Regions from separate parts of the Novosphingobium sp. KA1 genome, predicted to be linked through region 1. Evidence: riboswitches for the same ligand, from Rfam matches in the RefSeq annotation. Region 1 holds a riboswitch; each other region holds the start of a gene.
What was found. Region 1 has a riboswitch for cobalamin ahead of CA833_RS25475 (TonB-dependent receptor). Riboswitches for the same ligand answer to the same signal wherever they lie in the genome.
Positions count from the first base shown of each region.

Region 1 (4,208 bases):
GGAAGAGCTTGCCGATCCGGTGGAAGTGCTGTTCGGCGTCCAGCTTGGCGGCGGCACCGACATCAACCGCGCCGTCGCCTATTGCGCCGACCGGATCGAGCGCCCCGCCAAGTCGCACCTCGTGCTGATCACCGATCTCTACGAAGGCGGCGATGCTGATGCCCTGGTCGACCGGCTAGCAGCCCTTTCCCGGCTCGGCGTCAACGTGATCGTGCTGCTGGCGCTGACCGACACCGGCCGTCCGGCCCACGATCCGGCGCTCTCGGCCCGCGTCGCCGCGCTCGACATCCCGGTCTTTGCCTGCACGCCCGACCAGTTCCCCGATCTGATGGCGGCCGCCTTGCGGCGCGAGGATATCGCCCAGTGGGCCGCCGCACAGGACATCAAGGCGATCCGTCCGGACGTGGGCTGAGCAAGCCCCCCGCAAACGCCGCTTGCGGGGAGCCCGTGGCTCAGAACGTGTAGCGCGCGCCGATCTTGAACGTGCGCGGTTCGATCACGCGGCTGAGGCGGCCTTCGACCGGGCCGTCCGCATCGAAGGCGGGGATGTAGGATTCGTAATAGTAAGCAATGTCCTTGTCCCGGCTGTCGAGGATGTTGAGGACCTCGCCGTAGATCTCGACCTTGCGGCCCTTCCACGCCGCACGGGCGTTGAACACGGTGCTGCCGTGATCGCGCACGCTGTTGTCCTCGACCAGCGGATATGGCCCGAGATGACGCACGCGCAGGCTCACCTCCCATGGGTCGAGGACGATGGCCGCACCCGCCGACGCCGCATTCTCGAAGGCGTTCGGAATACGGTCGCCGTTGTCGTAGCGCGAGTGGTTGGCAGTATAGTTGCCATCGAGCGCAAGCCACGACAGCGGCCGCCAGAACGCGACCATTTCGTAGCCATGGCGCCTGCTCGCCCCGGTCGGCTCGACCGCGTTGGAATCGCCGACGAAGCGCAGTTCGCTATCCACATCCAGCCACCAGTACGTACCCGTCAGCGAGAACGTGCCGGACTGGAAACGCGCGCCCAGTTCCTTGCCGGTGCCGCGCACCAGCACGGGCACCGGGGTATCGACATTGACCGCGCCGCGCACATCGTTCGAGTGAAATCCCCGCCCCCAGTTGGCATAGAGTTCCAGCTGCGTCGCGATCACGTACGCTGCCGAGAATTTCGGCGAGACGATGGAATCGTGCCCCTTGCCCGCGCCGAGCGCGACTGCGGCTGCGTCCCGTGCGCGCACCGAATAGTGGTAATAGTCGCCGCGCAAACCGCCCGTCAGGCGCAGGCCCGGCAGCGGTTTCCAAGTCGCCTCGCCATAGAGCGCGCCGGACAGTTCCTCCACCTGGTAGCGCCCCAGCGAATGGAGCACCTGCCGGGCCGTAGTGCGGTTCACGCCAACGTTGCCGATATGGTCATAGCGGTTCTCGGTGCCGACCGAGAATTCGAGGGTGCCCGCCAATTGCCACTGCTTGCTGGCGGCAAGCCCGGTCACCCAGCGCCTGTCGTACTGGTCGATCTGCGCGCTGGTGCCGTCCGCCTCCGCATAAGTCGGGTTCGAATACATGGCCCAGTCGTAATACTGGGCATAGACGTTCGCGCTCCAGGTCGGCTGCGAGACCCGGACATTTCCGATCAGCCGCGTGCTCCGGCCTCGCGCGGTCGGATCGGGCGAACAGAACACATCACCGCAAACATCGGAACCGATGATGCGTTCGGGAATCTGCTCGGTCGGCCGCCATGTCGCCTGATAGGCATGGAACGAGACCTGAAACGCACCCTCGCCCAGCCCCCGCAGGTACTTCGCGAAGCCTGCGTAGTGTCGCAAATGCTCGTCATTTTCCCACGGGCCGTCGTAGCGCCTGGCCTGGCCGACCAGCGTCAGGTCGCCGCCGCCAAGGCCCTTGATCGTACCGCCCGCGGCAAGGCGGGCGGAGTTGAAGGAGCCCGCCTCGGCCGAAAGCCACGAACGGTCGAACCTGTCGATAGTGGTCATGGAGGCAGCACCGGCCAGCGCAAAGTCGCCACCATCTGCGCGGTAGGGACCTTTGCGGAAATCCTCGCGCGCGACGATCTCCGGGATCAGGCCATTGAGGTCGAGATAGCCCTGCCCGTGCCCATGGCTGCGCAAGTTCATCTGCACGCCGTCGATATAAGTCGTGAAATCGGTGCCGTGATCGAGGTTGAAACCGCGCAGGAAATACTGGTTCGCCTTGCCGCTCCCCGAATGCTGCGCAGCAACCATGCCCGGTACCGCCTCCAGCAGTTCCGCCACGCGCAGCAATGGGCGAACCAGCAGATCCGACCCGCCCACGCTGCCTTCGCTGGCGGCATGGGCCGTGCCGATCTTTGCCTCGCCGCGTCCGAAGACGACGATTTCCGTCGCGGCTTCAGCATCCCCATCCGCAACATCCCCGGCCAACGCCGGTACTGGGCACAGCACGCACAGCGCCGCGCTCGCGCCAAGCGCGATTCTACCGAAATTCATCTCATTTCCCCCGGCGCCTGCGACTGGAGGCGGAGACGTGCCGTCGACGACGGTCAGCGCGCGTCGACGGCCGGACGCCCGGGGCGACCACGACACGAACCGATGCGGCCTCCACCGCTCGTTCGTCGCTCAGACGGAAAAATCACCGGGCCTCGGCCATCCCCTGGACCAAAGCGAGAGCGACCATACGCCGGCAGGTCTCCTGGCTCGCGGGTCATCGCTTGATGCATGGCCTTCCCAGGCCTCGCAGGAGTTAGCGTCCGGCCCAGTGGCTGCGGCGGGCATCCTTGCCCCGCCGCGCTATGCATCGCGCTCTCCGCTTACAGTTGCAGGGACAGCCCCGGATTCAAGGGGTAACCCCTCTCACCGCGTTCCCTATTAAGCCTCTCTCGAGGCACCGGCGCGATCTTGCCTGTTTTCCTCAATACGAAGAAATCGGGCGGCGCTGGCTAACCGAGACACCGCTTCAGTGCAAGCGCGGCGGCACGATCAGCAGCGCCCTCAGGCCAGGCCGGTTATCCTCCAGCCGGAACCGCGCGCCATGCACCTGGGCGATGGCCGCGACCATGCTGAGTCCAAGCCCTTCACCGGCACGGCCTGCCGTATCCTCGCCGCGCAAGAACGGCTCGGTCACGCGTGCGGCCTCCTCCCGCGAAAGACCGGGGCCGTTGTCGGCGATGCCGATGTGCAGCCCGCCCTCCCCGCTCGCAAAGACCTCGATACGGCCGCCGCCGGGCACATATTTGAGGGCATTGTCGAGCAGGTTGCTGAGCGCCTGGAACATGAGGTCGAGGTCCAGGTCAGCCACCAGCGGACGCTGCGCGTCAAGCACCAGTTCGATGCCGCGAGCATCGGCTTCGGGTTGGTAGAATTCGACAAGGTCCTCCAGCAGGTTGACGATATCGCAGCGCTGGATGTGCAGCGGATGCCGCCCGCCCTCCAACCGCGAGATGCGCAGCAAAGCTGCAAAAATCCGCTGGAGCCGGTTCACCTCGGCGATCGCGTTGTCGATCTCCTCGCGCGCGGGCGTGCCTTCCGGCTCCAGGTGTTCAAGGGCCTCCAAGCGAGTCAGCAACCGCGCCAGCGGTGTGCGGAATTCATGCGCGACATTCTCCGAAACCCGCCGCGCGGTGCCGAACAGGGCTTCGATGCGCGAGAGCATGAGATTGATCGTTTCGTTGAGGCGATCGAAATCGTCGCTGGTTCCACGCACCGGCACCCGCTCGGACAGATCGCCATCCATGACCTGCCGCGCGGTCCGGGCCAGCGTCTCGATCCGCTGGCCGATCGCCCGGCTCATCAGCCAGCCGCCGGCAAGACCAAGCACCAGGGTCACGCAGACGATCCACAAGGCCGCCGTGCGCAGCAATTCGTCTTCCCGCAGGATTTCCTCGACATCGCGCCCCACCAGCAGCCGGGTGCCGTCTGCGAAGGTGCGATCGCGCACCAGCGCGGTGTAATCGTCCTCGAAACCATCAAGGAACGTATCCGCCTCGATCAGGGTCATATGGCTGGACGGGCGCCGCGGCCAACTGGGCAAATTGGCCGAAACGATCTCGCCGTCCGGCGCGATCAGCGCGTGGAAAGACTTGCGCACCCCGGCGGACCGCATGCGCCGCTCCAGCGCAAGACGCGTCGCGTCGATACCCTCGTTCTGCAGGACCCTGGCCATCTCGTCCGCCTCGCGGTCGACTTCGCTTTCGATCTCCTGCATCGGCCAGGCGACCCAGA
Region 1 is NZ_CP021248.1:1,794,098-1,798,305, forward strand. Features, by position in the region: gene CA833_RS25470 (VWA domain-containing protein) at 1-412, shown strand, start outside; gene CA833_RS25475 (TonB-dependent receptor) at 453-2,477, opposite strand; cobalamin riboswitch at 2,652-2,894, opposite strand; gene CA833_RS25480 (HAMP domain-containing sensor histidine kinase) at 2,944-4,208, opposite strand, start outside.

Region 2 (4,208 bases), 880 kb from region 1:
GATCGATGCCAATCCGGCCGCGCTCGCGGCGGGTGTCGCCACCGGCATCCAGTTCGACGGCGTGCATTACGACGCACTCTCGGCGGCGCTGACCCGCACGGTGGAATTGTGGAACGAACCGGACGTCTGGGCCGCGCTCCAGAAGAACGCGATGAAGGCCGATTTCTCGTGGACGGCGAGCGGCGCGGCTTACGCCCGGCTTTACCGCAAGCTGGCTGCATGAACCCGCTCGGCGTCGAGATCGGGGCCGACGCCACGCGCTTCACGGTGCGGGCGCCGCTGGCCGACATGGTCTGGTTGTGCCTGTTTTCCGGCGCCGAGGAAACGCGCCACGCGATGCTCCGGCAAGGCCCGGAATGGACGCTGGCGCTGCCGGGCAACCTGACCGGCGCGCATTACGGCTATCGCGCTGCCGGGGAGTGGGCGCCCGAGCGCGGGCTGTGGTTCGATCCGGCCAAGCTGCTGGTCGATCCCCGGGCGGTGGAACTGGATCGCCGCTTCGTGCAGGACCCGCGCCTTGCCGTCCACGGCGAGGATACCGCAGACATTGTTCCGCGCGCGGTGGTTCCCGCTGCCGCGCCGCCGCCGGCACTCGATCCGCCTCGCTTCCGCTCGGGCGGGCTGGTCTACGAACTCAACGTCCGCGGCTTCACCCGTCTCCATCCCGATGTGCCCGAGCACATGCGCGGCACGGTCGCGGCACTGGCCCATCCGGCTGTGCTCGCACATCTGAAGAAGCTGCATGTGACGGCGGTGGAACTGATGCCGATCGTTGCCTGGGTGGACGAGAGGCACCTGCCGCCGCTCGGCCTCGTCAACGCATGGGGCTACAATCCGGTGGCGATGATGGCGCTCGATCCTGGGCTGTGTCCCGGCGGGGTGGCAGAGCTGCGCAATACGGTCGCCGCGCTCCATGCCGAGGGGATCGGCGTGCTGCTCGATATGGTGTTCAACCATACCGGCGAGAGCGACGGGTCGGGCGGCATCCTTTCGCTGCGCGGACTGGACAACGGCGCCTACGCCCATGCGCCCGATGGTGCGCTCATCAACGATACCGGCTGCGGCAATACGCTGGATTTCGCCAATCCGGCCGTGCGGCGGCTGGCGCTCGACGCGATGCGGCATTTTGCGAGCGCCTGCGCCGTGGACGGCTTCCGCTTCGACCTTGCGCCAGTCATGGCGCGCGGACCCGGGTTCGATCCTGCCGCGCCGATCTTTGCGGAGATCGCCGCCGATCCTGTGCTCTCGACGCGGGTGATGATCGCCGAGCCGTGGGATATCGGCCCGGGCGGTTATCAGCTTGGCAATTTTCCCGCCAACTGGCTCGAATGGAACGACCGCTTCCGCGACGACGTGCGCCGTTTCTGGCGCGGGGACGAGGGCATCGGCAAGCTGGCGACGCGGCTGGCGGGCTCGTCCGATGTGTTCGGCCCGCTTGCCCCGCATTCCGCCTGCCGTTCGGTCAATTTCCTTGCCGCGCACGATGGCTTCACGCTGGCCGATACCGTCGCTTACGAGCGCCGTCACAACTGGGCCAATGGCGAGAACAATCGTGACGGCCACGGCGAGAACTTCAGCTGGAACCACGGCGTCGAGGGTAGCACCGACGATGCGGCGGTGCTGGCGGCGCGCCAGGCCGATCTCAAGGCCATGCTCGGCACCCTGTTCGCCTCCACCGGCACCATCATGCTGACCGCGGGCGATGAATTCGGCCGCACCCAGCACGGCAACAACAACGCCTATTGTCAGGACAATGCGATCGGCTGGGTGGATTGGGAAGGCCGCGACCATGAACTGGAGGATTACGTCGCCGGGCTCGGTGCCGCGCGGATGACCTATCTGGCCGCCTTCCAGCGCTTCGAGGATCACGGCGCATGGCATGCCCCGGACGGCCGGGAAATGACCGTGGCCGATTGGGAGCGCCCCGGCGAGAACCGTCTCGACTGGGCCTATACCGGGGCGGAAGGCACCTTGCGCTTCACCGTCGACCGGCTTGAGCGGCGGGTTTTTGCCACCGCACGTGCGGCCACGGCCTGATTTCGGGAAGGCGCGTTGGCAAGCGCGGGTTTTTGTAATAAGCGATGCTCGCTCGCAGGCTTCGGCCTGGCGGGCAACGATCGCGCCGGTGCCCCGAAAGGGGCTTAAAAGGGAACGCGGTGCGGGTGGATCGCTCCATCCGAAGCCGAGGCTGTCCCTGCAACTGTAAGCGGTGAGCGAGATGACGAGGTCTTCCCGAGGGGAAGGCCGGCCACTGGACCTGCCAGGTCCGGGAAGGCCGTGCATCGAGCTTCGACCCGCGAGCCAGGAGACCTGCCGGCGCGTCGGTCGCTCTTGCCTTGGTCCAGGGAAAGGCCATGGCTCGGTACTCCGCGTGAGCGACGAAACCGTGCGGCTGGGGCTGCATCGGCGCGCAGGGAAGGGCGTATTGCGCGCGCCCCCTCCCTGTGTGCGGACCGGCGCGAGCCGGCAGGCCCCGGCCATCGTCGCTGCGCGCGTGGACCCTTGGCATGCCCGTTCCCGGGACGACCAAATGTGCGAGCCCCTTCGTGGTGCGTGGATGGTGCCCTTCGGCCTGGCGGCCGATGGAATCCGGCGACGGACTGATCGTGCGCCTGCGCCCGCCGCTGGCCCGGATGACCCGCGCGCAGGCGCTGGGCCTGTGCGACCTTGCACTGGGCCATGGCAGCGGCACGCTCGACCTGACGAGCCGGGGCAATCTTCAGCTGCGCGGGGTGCGAGAAACGGCCTTGCGCCCGCTGCTCGAAGGGCTGGCAGCCTTGGGCCTGGTCGACGGCGATGCCGAGCGCGAGGCCCGGCGCAATCTGACACTGGCACCGGACTGGTCGGAGGGGGACGAGACCGAGGGTATCGCCCGCGCTTTCATGGACCGGCTGGACCGGTTGCCGCCGCTGCCGGGCAAAGTCGGATTTGCCATCGATGCCGGTTCGCAGCCGGTTCTGGGGCTGGTCCCGGCCGATTTGCGCATTGAACGCGGTGAGACCGGCGCGCTGATCCTGCGCGCGGAGGGCCGCGAGACCGGGGTGCCGATCGCCATGGACCGTGCCGCCGAAGCGCTGATCGATCTTGCCCACTGGTTCGTGGATAGCGGCGGTGCGGTGTCGGGGCGGATGGCGCGCCATCACGCCGAGCTCCCCGCTTGGGCGCAGGGGGCTGTTCGCCCGGCTGCCTCGCGCGCGCCACTGGCCCCGGGCCTTCACCCGCTTGGCGCCGCGTTCGGGGTGGCGTTCGGCAGCTTGCACGCCGAGGCTTTGGCAGAACTGCTGGACAAGACCGAGGCCCGCGCCGTCCGGCTCACGCCATGGCGCGTGCTGCTGCTGGAGAACGCCGCGCTTGTCCCGGCTGAGGGTTTCGCCACTGAGGCGTCCGATCCGTCGCTGCGTGTCGATGCCTGCCCCGGAATGCCGGCCTGCCCGCAGGCGAGCGTCGAAACGCGCGCTCTCGCCGAGCGCCTCGCGCCCCATGTGGCCGGGCGCCTGCATGTCTCGGGCTGCGCAAAAGGCTGCGCCCGGTCGCTTCCTGCCGCGGTTACCCTGACCGGACGCGGCGGCGCATTCGATCTTTCGTTCGATACTCGCGCAGGCGCCCCGGCGGTCATCGCCGGGCTCACACCCCACCAGATTCTCACGCATTTCGGAGCCGATTGATGCCGCACCATTACGAGACCGACGGCGCGGCGATCTATCGCCAGTCCTTCGCGACGATCCGCGCCGAGGCCGATCTCGCCCGCTTCGATGCCGACGAGGAGCGCATCGCGGTACGCATGATTCACGCAGCCGGGCTGGTAGACCTCGCCGCGCACATCCGCTTCTCGCCGGGTTTCGCGGCTGCGGCGATGGCGGCGGTGGCGAGCGGGGCGCCAATTCTCTGCGATGCGCGCATGGTCAGCGAAGGTATCACCCGCGCCCGCCTGCCTGCGGGAAATCCGCTGGTCTGCACCCTCAACGCGCCCGAGGTTCCGGCGCTGGCGCAGGCAATCGGCAATACCCGTTCGGCCGCCGCGCTCGAACTCTGGCGGCCGTATCTGGACGGGGCGCTGGTGGCGATCGGCAATGCGCCGACCGCGCTGTTCCATCTGCTGAACATGCTGGAAGATCCGCAATGCCCGCGTCCCGCGGCGATCATCGGCTGTCCGGTCGGCTTCGTCGGCGCGGCGGAATCGAAGGCGGCCTTGTGGGCGGAGCAGCCGG
Region 2 is NZ_CP021248.1:917,219-921,426, forward strand. Features, by position in the region: gene glgA (glycogen synthase GlgA) at 1-223, shown strand, start outside; gene glgX (glycogen debranching protein GlgX) at 220-2,037, shown strand; cobalamin riboswitch at 2,107-2,333, shown strand; gene cobG (precorrin-3B synthase) at 2,508-3,665, shown strand; gene CA833_RS22050 (precorrin-8X methylmutase) at 3,665-4,208, shown strand, end outside.
Region 2: linked by a shared signal. The riboswitch ahead of cobG (precorrin-3B synthase) and the one ahead of CA833_RS25475 (TonB-dependent receptor) in region 1 are both predicted to bind cobalamin.

Region 3 (4,208 bases), 140 kb from region 1:
CGCCTGAAGCTCTCCGGCCGAGCCGACGCCCGGATGCGAGGACAGGATGCGGTCGACCAGCGTGGTGCCGGTGCGCGGCATGCCGACCACAAAGATCGGCGCATCGTCGGCGCCCTGGTAGCCCGGCCCCGGATCCGCCAACCCCGCGCCGAACGTCGCCTCGATGGCATCGAAGATCGCCGCGTCCTGCGCAAAATCGTAGCGGATCGCCCGCTTGTGCGCGGCATTGGCGAGGGACAAGTGGCCAAACGCCGCCGCCGCCTGGCCGAGGTCTTCGAGTTCCTTGGCCAGTGCATAACGGATGCGCAAGGCATCGTCCGGCCTCGCCGCGGCGGCCAGCGCCGCTTCCAGCCGGGGCACGTGATGGGCCTCGTGCGTCTGGCGCGAGAGGATCGCCAGCGCATAATGCGCGCGCGCATTGCCGGGATCGGCGGCAAGGATCCGCTCGTAGTGCCCGCGCGCCTCCTCCACCCGCCCGGTGAACCCGCTCGCCGCCGCCAGGTTGTAGCGATAGTCGAGATTGTCCGGCTCGGCCGCAACCGCGGCTGCAAACGGCACCATCGACGCCTCGTGATCGCCCAGCCGCGCCAGCACGCAGCCGATGGTGTCGCAGGTCAGCGCATCGCCGGGCGGCAGTGCCATGGCCTGCCGCGCGGCCTCGGCCGCCTCGCCGTCACGGCGCAGCAGGATCAGCAGCCGGGCCAGATGCGCGAGGTATTCGGCGCGGGGCGCGCGCGCGGCCGCAGCCTCGATCAGCGGCACCGCCTGGCCGACCTGCCCCGCCTCGGCCGCGCTGATGCCGAGCAGGAAATAGCCCTCCGCGCGCTCGGGCGATGCCGCGATGAGACGGCGGGCCGCCGCCCCGGCCGCCGCCAGATCGCCGCGTCCCAGCGCCGCGCGTGCCTCGGCCTCCAGCGTCATGCGCCGCGCCCGGGGCAGGCGGACAGGGTCGGGACAAGGGCGGGCCGGTGCAAAGTCATGACCGCAGGTCTAGCGGCTTTGCCCCGCAGGTCCAACGCGCAAAAGCACTGGCGCAATCGCCACTTGGCGCCCCTGCCGTGCCCGTCTAGAGCAGGCCCATGGCTCAGGCGACGCGCGCGACGAAGATGCTCGAACAGGCTGGCATTGCCTTCAGCCTGCACAGCTATGACTACGATCCCTCGGCAGACAGCATCGGCCGGGCGGCGGCCGAGGCGATCGGCGCCGATCCGGGGCAGGTGTTCAAGACGCTGATGGTGCTGGCCGACGGCAAGCCCGCCTGCGTGATCGCGCCGAGCAGCGGCGAAGTCTCGATGAAGCGCGCCGCCGCCGCACTCGGCGTAAAAAGCGCCGCGATGATGAAACCCGCCGAGGCCGAGCGCCTGACCGGCTACAAGATCGGCGGCATCAGCCCGTTCGGACAGATGAAGCGCGTTCCCGTCGTGATCGACGAGACCGCGATCCTGTGGGACGCGATCTTCATCAACGGCGGCCAGCGCGGCCTTCAGGTGCGCCTCACCGCGCAGGACGCCGCCGAAGTGCTGGACGCGAGACTGGCCGATATCTCCGCCTGAGAGACCGTTTGAAGAATGCCCGTCATGGCATTTTTGAGACGGCACCAGCCCGCCCCCCACCCAACCACCCGCGAGTGTATCCTGATGGGTGGTTGGGTGGGGGAGCGGGCTGGTGCCGTAAAATTCGCGTGTCGCGAATTTTCAAACGGTCTCTGAAGGCTTGCCCTCCCACCGGTCGCCAGCTACGAGCGGGACCGTCCGAAACGCCGCAAGGCAGCTCGGACATGATCGCGCCGGTGCCCCGCAAGGGGCTTAATACGGGAACACGGCAAGGATGGTTCGCCATCCGGACCGGGCTGTCCCTGCAACTGTAAGCGGCGAGCGCGATGCACATCGCGGCGGGGCAAGGACCCTCGCCGCAGCCACTGGGCCGGACGCTAAATCCTGCGAGGCCTGGGAAGGCCGTGCATCACGCTATGACCCGCAAGCCAGGAAACCTGCCGGCGTCGATGTCGCTCTTGCCCGGGTCCAGGGGATGGCCAAGGCACGGTAACTCTTCCGTCTGAGCGACGTGATGCATGCGGCCGGGGCCGCAGCGGCATGCCGTGTCGGGCGCCCGTGCGCCGGTCCGACAAGGCGCGCCGCCTTCGCCGCGTGTGCGGCGGAAAGCCCGGCCGTTTCAGGTCGCTGGCGCGCGGGAGACGATTACATGAGCAAGGTTCCCACCACCGTCATCACCGGCTTCCTCGGCGCCGGCAAGACCACGCTGATCCGCCACCTGCTGCAGAACGCCAAGGGCCGCCGCCTGGCCCTCATCATCAACGAGTTCGGCGATGTCGGCGTCGACGGCGAACTGGTGAAAGGCTGCAACGACGAGGCCTGCCCGCAAGACGACATCGTCGAACTGGCCAACGGCTGCATCTGCTGCACCGTCGCCGACGACTTCCTGCCGACCATGCAGAAGCTGCTGGACCGCGAGAACAAGCCCGATCACATCATCATCGAGACCAGCGGCCTTGCCCTGCCCAAACCGCTGGTGAAAGCCTTCCAGTGGCCCGACATCCGCACCCGCGCCACGGTGGACGGCGTGGTCGCGCTGATCGACGCCGATGCCGTCGCGGCCGGTCGCTTCGCCACCGACGAGGCAGCGCTGGCGGCAGCGCGCGCGGCCGATCCGATGCTCGACCACGAAAGCCCGCTAGAGGAACTGTTCGAGGAACAGCTGGGCTGCGCCGACATGGTCGTGCTCAACAAGACCGACCTCGTCGACCCGCAAGCCCTTGCCCATGTCGAGACGCTGGTGCTGGCCGAAACGCGCCCCGGTGTGAAGATCGTGCGCGCCGATCACGGCGCCGTCGACATCGCCGCGCTGCTGGGCATCACCGCGGCAGCCGAAGACGACCTCGATTCCCGCCCCTCGCACATCGATGGGCTGGACGAGGATCACGACCATGACGACTTCGACAGCTTTGTCGTCTCTGGTGGCGATGTGGTCGATCTCGAGGCGCTTCTGGTGCGTCTGAACGACCTGATCGCGGAGCACGACGTGCTGCGCGTGAAGGGCATGGTCGCGGTCGTCGGCAAGCCCGGCCGCCTGGTCGTGCAGGCCGTCGGCCCCCGCATCCAGCACTTCTACGACCGCGGCTGGCTGCCGCAGGAAATGCGCCGCACGCAGCTGGTCGTGATCGGCCAGAAGGGGCTGGACCGCGCCGCCATCGAGGCGGGGCTGGCGGGGGTTCTCGGCCCCGTGGCCGCTACCGCAGACGCCTGATGCACCTGCTGTCCGCCACGCCGGGGACGATCTCCAATGGCGAGGAGGCGATCGACCTCGACCAGTCCCCCGGCGACATGGTGATCCTCACCGTGGCGGACAGCGAACTCGCCTGCTTCGCGGGCGCGGCGGCGCGGATGCCGGACGGCGCACCCAGCATCCGCCTCGCCAACCTGCTGCAACTGCGCCACCCCTATTCGATCGACCTCTATGTCGAGAAAGTGATCGCGCACGCCAGATTCGTCTGCGTGATCCTGCTCGGCGGCAAGAGCTACTGGCCCTACGGCATCGACGAGATCGCCCGCACCGCGCGCGAGAACGGCATTGCCTTTGCCGCCATTGCCGATGGCCGCGAAGCCGATCCCGCGCTCGACCGTGCCTCCACCCTGACCGCCGATCTGCGCGAACGGCTGCGCGACTATCTGCGGCAGGGCGGCATGGCCAATGCCCTCTCCTTCCTGCGCACCGCCACACGGACCATCGGCCATGACGCCGGCGCGCCCGACGATCCGGTGCCGGTCGCCGACGCCGGGCTCTACCTTGCGGGCACCGAGCGCGCAGGCCTTGCCGAAGTGCGGGCGGGCTGGACCCAGGGCCGCCCGCTCGCACTGCTGGTGTTCTACCGCGCGCTGATGATCGCGGGCACGCTGGACGCCGTGGACGCGATGATCGCAGCGCTGCACGAGCGCGGCTTCAACGTTGCCGCCGTCCACGTCCGCGCCTTGCGGGAGCCGTTCGCGGCGGACTGGCTCTCCGGCCTGCTGGGCGAGATCGCACCCGACGTGATCGTCAATGCCACCAGCTTCGCCTCCTCCTCCGTAGGAGACGAGCGCAAGCCGGGGATTCTGGAAAAAGCGGATTGCCCGATCCTGCAAGTCGCTTTCGCCGGTGTCGAGGAGGCCGATTGGCACGGTTCCGCACGCGGCCTTGGGCCGCGCGATCTC
Region 3 is NZ_CP021248.1:1,657,499-1,661,706, forward strand. Features, by position in the region: gene CA833_RS24950 (sulfotransferase) at 1-921, opposite strand, end outside; gene ybaK (Cys-tRNA(Pro) deacylase) at 1,080-1,553, shown strand; cobalamin riboswitch at 1,771-2,013, shown strand; gene cobW (cobalamin biosynthesis protein CobW) at 2,203-3,264, shown strand; gene cobN (cobaltochelatase subunit CobN) at 3,264-4,208, shown strand, end outside.
Region 3: linked by a shared signal. The riboswitch ahead of cobW (cobalamin biosynthesis protein CobW) and the one ahead of CA833_RS25475 (TonB-dependent receptor) in region 1 are both predicted to bind cobalamin.

Region 4 (4,208 bases), on a different replicon from region 1:
CACGGCCTTGCGGAACAGGCTGCCGAGCCCCTCGTGCAGCGGCACCAGCAGCAGCGTCCAGGCAAGCGGCGCCATGCGCGCCAGCACCGGCACCAGCAACAGGGCCCAGACCTGCCCCGGCCGCAGCGCATGAAGCAGCACCAGCTTCGCGGCGAGCTGCAGGACGATGGCCACCACCGCAAAGCTGCCCACATGCGGATCCGCCATGACCGCCGAGATCCGCTCCCGGTCTGCCCCGGCGCTCTTGTGGGCGGCCCCGGCGCCGTCGGCGACATCGCCGAGCCCGTCGAGATGGAGCGCGCCGGTCACCGCCGTCCACGCCGCCAGTCCGGCCAGCGCGGCAATCCAGCCATCGCCCGAGAGCAGGCCCAGCCACCAGCCGAGCGCCACCGCCCCGCCGACCGCCGCGCCTGCCAGCGGAAACCACAGGATGGCTCCGGCAAAGTCCGCCTCGCCCGCGCGAACCGCGGGCAGCGGCAGCCGGGTGAGGAACTGCAGCGCCAGGACGATACGGCGGATCATGAGCGCCGGATCATGAGCGGCCGCCATCCAGCGCAACGATCTGCGCAGCGGAGATCCGCCCTTCGCCATCGGGCCAGAGGCGCAGGCTCAGCACCGCGCAATAGGCAAATTCGAACGCCCATATCTGGCGGTGATCAAAACCGAACAGCACCGCCAGCGCCGCCCGCATGGCCCCGCCGTGGGTGACCACGAGGGTGTCGCGGGAGATCCCGCACAGGGCCTCGTTGACCCGCAGGCACAGCTGCGACCAGCGTTCCCCGCGCGGCGGCGCGCAGAGATCGGGATCGTCCCAGAAGGCGGCCTGCAACGAAGGGTCGAGGTCGTGCGGCGAAAGCCCGTCCCAGTCGCCGAAATCGAGTTCGCGCCAGCGCCGGTCGGCCCGGTGCGTCGCCCCGCGGGCATGCGCGATCTGCCGCGCGGGGACTTTCGCCCGCGCCAGATCGGACGAGAGGACTTGCGCGAATGCCAGGTGTTCGGCGCGCAGCATGCAGCGCGCCACGCCCGCCGGGGTCGGCGGATCGTCGCGGTGCCCCAGCATGAGCCCCGGTTCGCGCGGGGCGCCGTGGCGCATCAGGTGGACAAGGATGCCGTTCATGCAGCCCCGCTCATGCCGCCACCTCACGCTGTCGCCTCATGCTGTCGCCTTTCCGGCGACCAGAGCTTCGGCAAAGGTCGCCATGCCGGCATGGGCGGCCAGCGCCGAACGCACGATCTGCGCCGCCACCGCCGCGCCCGATCCCTCGCCCAGCCGCATGCCGAGATGCAGCAGCGGATCCAGCCCGAGCCTGTCCAGCAGCCGCACGTGCCCCGCCTCGGCCGAGCAATGGGCGGCCAGGCAGTGGTCGAGCGCCGCGCCATTGTCGGCCATGAGCGGCGCCACGGCGGCGCAGCAGATGAACCCGTCGAGCAGCACCGGCACGCGGTAATGGCGCGCGGCCAGCACGGCCCCTGCCATCGCCGCGATCTCGCGTCCGCCGAGGCGGCGCAGCGTCTCGAAGGCATCGCGCGGCGCACCGTCATGGCACGCCAGCGCCGCCGCCACCGCCGCCGCCTTGCGGGCAAGGCCGTCATCGTCGAGTCCGGTGCCCCGCCCGGTCCAGTCCTGCGCCGCACCGCCGAAGACCTTGGCGCAAAGCGCGGCGGCCGGCGTGGTATTGCCGATGCCCATCTCGCCCACGAACAACAGGTCGCTGCCGGGACGCACGGCCGCCGCGCCGATGTTGAGCGCGGCCAGGCACTCGCCCTCGCTCAAGGCCGGCTCCACGGTGATGTCGCCGGTCGGCCGGTCGAGATCGATGGGAACAACCGCAAGCTCGGCACCGCAGGCGGCGGTCAGCGCATTGATCGCGGCGCCGCCGTTCTCGAAATTGGCGACCATCTGGCGGGTGACTTCGGGCGGATAGGCGCTCACCCCGCGCGCGGCAACGCCGTGGTTGCCGGCAAAGATCACCGCCTGGATACGCTCGGCTTGCGGAAGTTCCCGGCCCTGCCAGCCGGCCATGAACACCGCGATCTCCTCCAGCCGCCCGAGCGAACCGGCGGGCTTGGTGAGGCTGGCCTGGCGCCCGCGCGCCGCCTCCAGCGCGGCATCATCGGGGACGGGAAGACCGGCCAGCGCGGCGGCAAAGGCGGCGCGGCCGGCAAACATCGGGGGGGCAGCCGAGGCAGTGGGCATGCTCATGCGGGCAGGAACCCTTCAGGGGGAGTGCGGGTGATGAAATGGCCTTTCACGCCTTCCGGCCACTGGCGATAGGGTACCTGCCCTTCGGCGCTTTCACCATGACGCAAGGCATAGTCGAGAATCGCGCGGGCAGCCTCCTCGCCGGGCTCGAAATCGCCCAGCACGTAGCCCAGCTTGCCCGGCGCGCGGATGTGCACGGTGCAATGGCGCTGGCAGGCGAACAGGCAGGCCATCTCCTGCACCGCGACCGCCTGCAGGGCGGGATCATCGGCCTGGAGCGCCCGCATCACCTCGGCCAGCAGCGCGCCGCCGCGCCGCCCTTGCCCGTCCTCGCGCGCATCGGCCGAAAGGCGGCAGGTGTTGCAGACGACCACCGAAGGGCCGGGCTCGACCGGGGTCAGCATCGGCAGACACTCCCCGCGCCAAAACAGCAATCGATTTCGGCACATGCACCGATGGGGCTGACCAGAACACGACAGTTCACGGAGTTTCCTTCCCGCTCGCGACATCGAATGCCCCTTCGGGTCGGCGATCGGGCAAAGGACGGATCGGCAGGGTCCCGGTGCATGGGCACCGCACGACAGGCCGCGTCCCCCGCCCGGGCGCTTGGCCGGCGGAGCAATGGCTGTCGCTCCGCGAGGGAAACTCCCCCGTCCGTCCGGCACACCCTGTCCCGACGAAGAACGACCGCGACGGGCAGGTCTCCTGGCTCACGGGTCAGGGCCGGTCCGGCCGCCTTCTCAGGAAACCTTGCCAATTGCGCGGCTTGCTTCCCAATGGCGTGTCTGGCCGAACGGCTCGCCGCTTACAGTTGCAGGGGCAGCCCGGGCATCTGACCCGCGTTCCCTTTTCATCCCCTTGCGGGGAACCTTTCGCGAGGCCGGCAACTATCGTGCGGACGGACGGCTGGCAAGTGGGCGAAGCTTGCGCCCTGCGGTGAAGTCCCATAGTCGCCCAACGATGCCGGCCAACACCGCCTCCTGCCCCGCCCTGCTGATCGCCGCCCCTGCCTCGGGACAGGGCAAGACGCTGGTCACCGCCGCGCTCGCCCGCCGCCATGCCCGCGCGGGCAGGCGGGTGCGGGTGTTCAAGTGCGGGCCCGATTTCCTCGACCCGATGATCCACGAAGTCGCCAGCGGCGCGCCGGTGCACCAGCTCGACCTGTTCATGGTCGGCGAGGAGGAATGCCGCCGCCTGCTGCACGCCGCCGCGCAGGAAGCCGACCTCATCCTCGTCGAAGGAGTCATGGGCCTCTACGACGGCGATCCCTCGGCCGCCGACCTCGCCCGGCGCTTCGGCCTGCCGGTCATGGCGGTGATCGACGGCTCGTCGATGGCGCAGACCTTCGGCGCACTGGTCCACGGCCTGGCGACCTACCAGCCCGGCCTCGACCTGACGGCCGTGCTCGCCAATCGGGTCGGCAGCGCCCGCCACGCGCAGCTGCTGGAGCAGGGCATGCCGCGGGGCGTGCGCTGGCTCGGCAGCCTGGGCCGCGACCCTGCGATCGGCCTGCCCTCGCGCCACCTCGGACTGGTGCAGGCGGGCGAAATCGCCGATCTTGCCGAACGGCTGGACCGCGCGGCGGATCTCCTGCCCGAAACCGCGCTCTGGCTGCCGGAGCCGGTCGCCTTTGCCGCGCCCGCCCCGGCGCAGCCGCTGCCCTCGCTGGCGGGGACCACCGTGGCCATCGCCCGGGACGCGGCCTTTGCCTTCCTCTACCCCGCCAACCTCGCCTTCCTCGAACGCGCGGGGGCGCGGCTGGCGTTTTTCTCGCCGCTGGCCGACCGCGCTCTGCCCGAATGCGACGCCGTCTGGCTGCCGGGCGGCTATCCCGAACTCCACCTCGCCCGCCTTGCCGCAAACACCCCGATGCTGGCGGCGATCCGCGCCCATCACGCGGCAGGCAAGCCGATCCTGGCCGAGTGCGGAGGCATGCTCTACGCTTGCGAGACGCTGGAAGACGCCGAGCAAAACCGCGCCGAACTGCTCGGCCTGCTGCCCGGCC
Region 4 is NZ_CP021247.1:2,094,337-2,098,544, reverse strand. Features, by position in the region: gene CA833_RS10200 (adenosylcobinamide-GDP ribazoletransferase) at 1-519, opposite strand, end outside; gene CA833_RS10195 (histidine phosphatase family protein) at 533-1,117, opposite strand; gene cobT (nicotinate-nucleotide--dimethylbenzimidazole phosphoribosyltransferase) at 1,154-2,203, opposite strand; gene CA833_RS10185 (DUF1636 domain-containing protein) at 2,200-2,607, opposite strand; cobalamin riboswitch at 2,881-3,091, opposite strand; gene CA833_RS10180 (cobyrinate a,c-diamide synthase) at 3,164-4,208, shown strand, end outside.
Region 4: linked by a shared signal. The riboswitch ahead of CA833_RS10185 (DUF1636 domain-containing protein) and the one ahead of CA833_RS25475 (TonB-dependent receptor) in region 1 are both predicted to bind cobalamin.